One region of the uncultured Nisaea sp. genome, then DNA from elsewhere that is predicted to be linked to it. Evidence: predicted binding sites of a transcription regulator. Region 1 holds the regulator's gene; the other holds the start of a gene.

Region 1 (3,413 bases):
ATCGTCCGCCAGTGCCGGCAGACCCGACCCCTCCGCGGAGGCGCGGGCCTTGAGTTCGGCATTGGCGATATAGGTGCTGCCAGTCTCTTCCGGCTCCGGCAGGCCGAGTTCGCCCGCCGAGACCACCTCAATCCCGAGCGGGCCGATCAGATCACGGATTTCCCGCAGCTTGCCCTGGTTGTGGCTGGCAATGACCAGTTTTTTTTCGGAGAAGGTGCGGCCCATGGATCAGCTCCCGATAGCGGCTTTCTGCAGGTCCACCAGCTCGCCGATGCCCTTGCGCGCAAGGCGCAGCATATCGGTGAAGGCCGCATCCTCGAACGGCTCTTCTTCGGCGGTGGCCTGGATTTCAACGATACCGGCCGTGCCGGTCAGCACGAAATTTGCGTCGGCCTCGGCATTGGAATCTTCCGGGTAATCGAGATCCAGCACCGGCATGCCTTTATAGATGCCACAGGAAATGGCCGCGACATGGTCGGTCAGCGGGATATCCTTGAGGGCGCCGAGCTTGACCAGTTTCTGCAAGGCCAGATGCAGGGCAACGAAAGAGCCCGTGATCGAGGCAGTGCGTGTGCCGCCATCGGCCTGCAGAACGTCGCAGTCGATTTTGATCTGGCGTTCTCCCAGGGCTTTCAGGTCGGTCACCGCGCGCAGGGAGCGTCCGATCAGGCGCTGGATTTCCTGGGTCCGGCCGCTCTGCTTGCCGCGTGCCGCTTCCCGGTCGGTCCGGGTGTGGGTCGAGCGCGGCAGCATGCCGTATTCGGCGGTTACCCAGCCGGAGCCGGAATTGCGCAGGAACGGAGGGACCCGGTCATCGATCGAGGCCGTGCAGAGCACGTGCGTGTCGCCGAATTTGACGAGGCAGGAACCCTCGGCATATTTGGCGAAGCCCGGCTCAAGACTGACCGCACGCATCTCGTCGGCGCTGCGCCCGGAAGGGCGTTTGGCTGTTCCGGTCATGGCGTTACTCCTGTTTTGCGAGCCATCAGGCGGCCCGTGCCGCGCTGGTTTGCGCCGGCTATTTAAAATGTCTGTTCGAAAGCGGGCCGCAACCTACTATCGGGTCCGGGATGCGTCCATGACTTTGCGCGGGTGCGGGCTCGGGTCTGGGTCCTGGGTGCGGGAAAGGGTCCGCCATGCATTCTGTCGCATTGACGGGTCGGGGGCCGCTGCCTAGATTCCGAATATGGAACATATGTCAGGCATCGGCGCACTCAACGCCCGCTCGCGGGAAATTTTGCAGCATATTGTCGATACCTATGTGGAAACCGGTGAGCCGATTGGCTCGCGGACGATTTCCCGGCGTATCGGTGACGTGCTGTCTCCAGCCACCATCCGCAACGTCATGGCGGACCTTGAAGAAGCTGGTCTGCTCTATGCCCCCCATACCTCGGCCGGGCGCCTGCCGACGGACCGGGGTCTCCGGATCGTGGTCGACGGGCTGCTCGAAATCGGCGGCGACCTGACCGAGAGCGAGCGCGGCACGATAGATTCCATGCTCGGTGCCACCGGACGCGGCTACGATGAAGTGCTTGAGGAAGCGACCAGTGCGCTGGCCGGCCTGTCGGCCTGTGCCGGACTGGTGATTTCACCGAAATCGGACCCTTCCCTGCGGCATATCGAATTCGTGCCGCTGACGGCCGGCCGGGCGCTGGTGGTGCTGGTGAACGAGCTTGGCCTGGTGGAAAACCGGGTGATCGAACTGCCGCCGGAAGTCCCGGCGTCGGTTCTGGTCCAGGCAACGAACTTTCTGAACACCCGCTTCCATGGCGCCTCGATCGATCAGGCGCTCAAGGATATCAAGGCGGAGATGGAGCAGCGCCGGAGCGAGCTGGACGAGTTGACGGCGCGGGTGGTCGAGAATGGCCTTGCCCTGCTCGCCGGTGGCGGACCCGATAGCGGATCGCTGATCGTGCGCGGCCAGTCCAAGCTGCTTGACGATGTGAACGCGGTCGAGGATCTGGAGCGGATCCGGTTGCTGTTCGATCAGCTCGAGCAAAAGCAGGGCATGCTGCGGCTGTTGCAGGCAACAGGCGATGCCGACGGGGTGCAGATCTTTATCGGTGCCGAGAACCAGTTGTTCGATCACACCGGCTGTTCGATGATCCTTTCGCCCTACCGGGATACGAAGAAACGGGTGGTCGGTGCCATCGGCGTGATCGGTCCGACCCGGATGAATTATGCCCGGATCATCCCCATGGTCGATTATACGGCCCGGCTGATCGGTCGCGTCATCGGTTGATTGCGAGGCCGAGCCGGGGTAAAGCAGGCGCTGCAGGCCCGGAATGATTGATTTCCCATTCCGGCCGCCCACATTTGGGCCTGACTTTCAGGATCTACAGACGAGAAAGAGCCGGGATTATGGCCGAAGACGACAAGAAGACAGAGCAGCACGCCAATCAGGACGCGGAGCCGCTGGTCAATCCTGACGACGGTATCATCGACATGGACGCCCTGATGGGTGGCGATGCGCCTCAGGAAGCGGATGCGGATTCCGAAGAGGATGGCGAGGACAGTGAGGCCCAGCAGTTGAAGGATCAGTTGATCCGGACCCTGGCCGAGCTTGAAAACACGCGCAAGCGCGCAGAGCGCGATATTGCCCATGCCCGGAAGTTCGCCATCACCGATTTTGCGCGGGATTTGCTCAGCGCCTCGGACAATCTTCGCCGCGCCGTTGAATCAGCGCCGGAAGACCGGGACGAGCTGGACATCACGCTGAAGAATCTGGTGATCGGTGTTGAGATGACCGAAAAGGAATTGCTCGGCGTCTTCGAAAAGCACGGCATCCGCAAGATCGACCCGATGGGCGAGAAGTTCGACTACAACCTGCACCAGGCGATGTTCGAGGTTCCGGATGCCAAGACCGAGCCCGGTATCGTGGTTCAGGTCATGCAGCCTGGGTATGTGCTGCAGGATCGCCTGCTGCGTGCCGCCATGGTCGGGGTGTCCAAGAAACCCGACGCGCAACAGGAACATGTAGACACCACGGCCTGATTTCACAGGTTGGCGGGCTGACCTGATTTCGCCGGGAGCAATGTCTCCCCGGCGGGATCGTGGCGCTTCAGGGCGTCTTTTGCCCGCTGCCGGTTTCCGACCGCATAGCAATAGACGCAGCCGTGCGGGCAGCTGTCATATCCTCCGATATCGCGGGATTCCGCACAGAGACAGCCCGGGCGGTTGCCCTTCCGGCGGGCCTTGAACGGCTGTCCCGCAATATCCGCCAGACGTTCCGCATCGATGCATTTTGCGGGCTCCAGACCATTGGCGAGCAGATTTGGCTGGGAGCACAGCGTTGCCGTCATGCCGGCGCCGGCCGCAAGGGCGCCCAGATCGCTCAATAATGCGGTCTTCTCGTCCTCTGCCGGATCCCACCATGTGAAATCCGCGCGTCCGGCGCTTTCATCCGTGTTCCG
Region 2 (3,413 bases), on a different contig from region 1:
ACAGGCGGAACGTGTGCTCGGCGATCTTGCGGGATTGCGGCGCGGTAAACTGGGGCTGGCGGCGAGCCAGACGGTCGCCAATTACTGGCTCCCGGCGCTGATGCAGCGTTTTCATGCCGCCTATCCCGATTTCGAGCTCAGTCTGGTCACCGGAAACACGACCGAAGTCGCACAGATGGTGCGCGCGGCGACGGTGGATCTCGGTTTCATCGAGGGCGATATCAGGGATGCCAATCTCTGGATACGGGAATTGCCCGGGGACGAGCTGGCTCTCGTGGTCGCGCCGAATCATGACTGGGCGCAATCCCCGCCATGCGCCGCGCCGGAGCTGAGCGCCGCCTCCTGGGTATTGCGGGAGCGGGGCTCCGGAACCAGAGCAGCCTGTGAAACCGCCCTGGCAGGGTACGGGATCGGAATGGGCGATGTGGATGTCGCGCTCGAGCTGCCCTCGAACGAGGCCGTGCGGGCGGCCGTAGAGGCCGGCGCGGGAGTGACGATCCTCTCGACCCTCGTTGTCTCTTCCTCCATTGCGGCCGGGCGGCTTGTCAGGGTTCCGTTCGATCTGCCGCCACGGCTCTTCCATGCTGTACGCCATAAGGAACGGCACCTTTCCCTGGCCGAACAGCGTTTCCTTGAGTTGACGGAGCAAGCCGGAATGGGCTCTGTCCTGTAATGGCGGCTGCCGGGAATGACGATTGCCGGATTGTCCCGGTTAATGCAGACGGAATTCCACATCCGCGGCGGTGAAGGTCGCCACCCCGGTCAGGGAGCCGGCGGAGATCTGGACCGAATGAATAGGGGCTTCGATATTCAGCCTCCAATGATCAAGAAAGCGGCGCAGGCGGGGGAATTTCGGGATGACGTCGAGGGTTTGCCAGACGAAGCTTTGCAGGAGATCGGGATAGTCAGGCATGCGGTAAAGGATCTCGGCGGTGGTCACGCGGCGCTCAAACAGAACAACTGGCTCAATCGACATAGGGCGACTCCACAGGTTGCATCCGGGGAAAGCTTGAGGTAGAACCGCCATGCATGGCAATAGATAATTAAATCAATGCATTAGCAGCGGTGTCACTGGATTGCTGCTGGCCCGCTGATCCGCGGGGCGGAAGGCCGGTCAGAAAACCGCTTGGTAATGCATGGTACGGCCACCATGTTTCGCAGCAGGGAACAATCTGTTCCTGCCCGTGCATGCCGGACACGTCTTTTTCTTCGAGTTCCGCGCCAATTCCTTGACAGTTGAAGCGCCATTCCCTACATCGTCAGCACTCGCCGGTGGTGAGTGCTAATACATTAGGTTCGCTCCGGCGAGCACTCATTGGAAACGTCACTTAGACGCTTAATTCGGAGGTTGTGGCATGAAATTCAGGCCATTGCATGACCGGGTCGTAGTCCGTCGCCTTGAAGGCGAGGAAAAGACGGCCGGGGGCATTATTATTCCCGATTCCGCCAAGGAAAAACCGATGCAGGGCGAAGTCGTCGCTGCCGGTGCTGGCGCACGTGATGAGAACGGCAAGGTACAGCCGCTCGACGTCAAGGCTGGCGATGCCGTGCTGTTCGGTAAATGGTCGGGTACGGAAGTCAAGATCGACGGCGAAGAGCTGCTGATCATGAAAGAGTCCGACATCATGGGCGTTCTGGAATCCTAAGGAAGGACTGATCCATCATGGCTGCTAAAGAAGTTAAATTCGGCACCGACGCACGAGCCCGCCTGCTGGCTGGCGTCGACGTGCTCGCGAACGCCGTCAAGGTGACGCTCGGCCCGAAAGGCCGTAACGTTGTTCTCGACAAGTCCTTCGGTGCCCCGCGCATCTCCAAGGACGGCGTGACCGTTGCGAAAGAGATCGAGCTTTCCGACAAGTTCGAAAACATGGGCGCACAGATGGTGCGTGAAGTTGCTTCCAAGGCGAACGACATCGCCGGCGACGGCACCACCACTGCTACGGTTCTGGCTCAGGCCATCGTGCGCGAAGGCTCCAAGGCCGTCGCCGCCGGCATGAACCCGATGGACCTGAAGCGCGGCATCGATCTGGCGATCGAAGCTGTCGTTGCTGACATCGAGAAGCGCGCCAAGAAGATCTCCACGACTGATGAAGTCGCGCAGGTCGGCACCATCTCCGCCAACGGCGAAGCCGAAATTGGCGCGATGATCGCCAAGGCGATGGAGAAGGTTGGCAACGAGGGCGTCATCACGGTTGAAGAAGCCAAGTCCCTGCACACCGAACTCGACGTTGTCGAGGGCATGCAGTTCGACCGCGGCTATCTCTCCCCGTATTTCGTCACCAATGCGGACAAGATGACCTGCGAGTTGGAAAACCCGTACATCCTGCTGCACGAAAAGAAGCTCTCCAACCTGCAGGCTATGCTGCCGGTTCTCGAGCAGGTCGTTCAGTCCAGCCGCCCGCTGCTGATCATTGCCGAGGACGTTGAGGGCGAAGCCCTGGCGACCCTGGTCGTGAACAAGCTGCGTGGTGGCCTGAAGGTCGCTGCCGTCAAGGCTCCGGGCTTCGGCGATCGCCGTAAAGCGATGCTGGAAGACATTGCCATCCTCACCGGTGGCACCGTGGTCAGCGAAGACCTCGGCATCCAGCTCGAAAACGTGTCCCTGGAAATGCTCGGCACCGCCAAGCGCGTCCAGATCACGAAGGACGAGACCACCGTTGTCGACGGCGCCGGCGAAAAGGCCGACATCGAAGCACGGTGCAGCCAGATCCGCGCTCAGGTCGAGGAAACGTCCTCTGACTATGACCGTGAGAAGCTGCAGGAGCGTCTCGCGAAGCTGGCTGGCGGCGTTGCCGTTATCCGCGTCGGTGGTGCTACCGAAATCGAGGTGAAGGAACGCAAGGATCGTGTCGACGACGCGATGCATGCAACCCGCGCCGCGGTTGAAGAAGGCATCGTCCCGGGCGGTGGTACTGCTCTGCTCTATGCCGTCAAGGCGCTTGAGTCCCTCAAGTCGGACAACGAAGACCAGAAGATCGGCATCAACATCGTGCGTAAGGCCATTCAGGTCCCGGCACGCCAGATCGCCGATAACGCCGGTGAAGACGGTGCGGTCATCGTCGGCAAGATGATGGAGTCGAAAGACACCGACTGGGGCTTCGATGCACAGAAGGGCGAGTTCACGAACCTCGTCAAAGCCGGCATCATCGATCCGGCCAAAGTCGTGCGCTCTGCTCTGCAGAATGCCGGTTCCGTTGCTGGTCTGCTGATCACCACGGAAGCCATGGTTGCCGAAAAGCCGGAGCCGAAGGGTGCCGGTGGCGGTATGCCGGGCGGCGGCATGCCGGACATGGGCGGCATGGGCGGCATGGGCTTCTAAGCCAGGCCTCCAGACACTTTATCGAGAAACCCTCCAGGGCATGCCCCGGAGGGTTTTTCTTTTGGCGTTTGTTGAACTTGTGCCGGTCAGGACA

The links. Region 1 encodes HrcA, which represses chaperone genes, less so after heat shock. Its sites were predicted from a motif close to GTTAGCACTCNCCNNNGGNGAGTGCTAAC; they were not measured.
Region 2: the regulator HrcA is predicted to act here: its motif matches at 1,259-1,287, upstream of groES (co-chaperone GroES).

What each region holds. Positions count from the first base shown of each region.
Region 1 covers NZ_CAXBDC010000055.1:20,412-23,824, reverse strand. Annotated here, with positions in the region: gene rdgB (RdgB/HAM1 family non-canonical purine NTP pyrophosphatase) at 1-225, opposite strand, end outside; gene rph (ribonuclease PH) at 229-960, opposite strand; gene hrcA (heat-inducible transcriptional repressor HrcA) at 1,196-2,242, shown strand; gene grpE (nucleotide exchange factor GrpE) at 2,362-2,994, shown strand; gene AAC126_RS13230 (DUF1848 domain-containing protein) at 2,997-3,413, opposite strand, start outside.
Region 2 covers NZ_CAXBDC010000044.1:14,014-17,426, reverse strand. Annotated here, with positions in the region: gene AAC126_RS11420 (LysR substrate-binding domain-containing protein) at 1-673, shown strand, start outside; gene AAC126_RS11415 (Usg family protein) at 713-976, opposite strand; gene groES (co-chaperone GroES) at 1,356-1,646, shown strand; gene groL (chaperonin GroEL) at 1,664-3,319, shown strand; gene AAC126_RS11400 (sulfite exporter TauE/SafE family protein) at 3,406-3,413, opposite strand, start outside.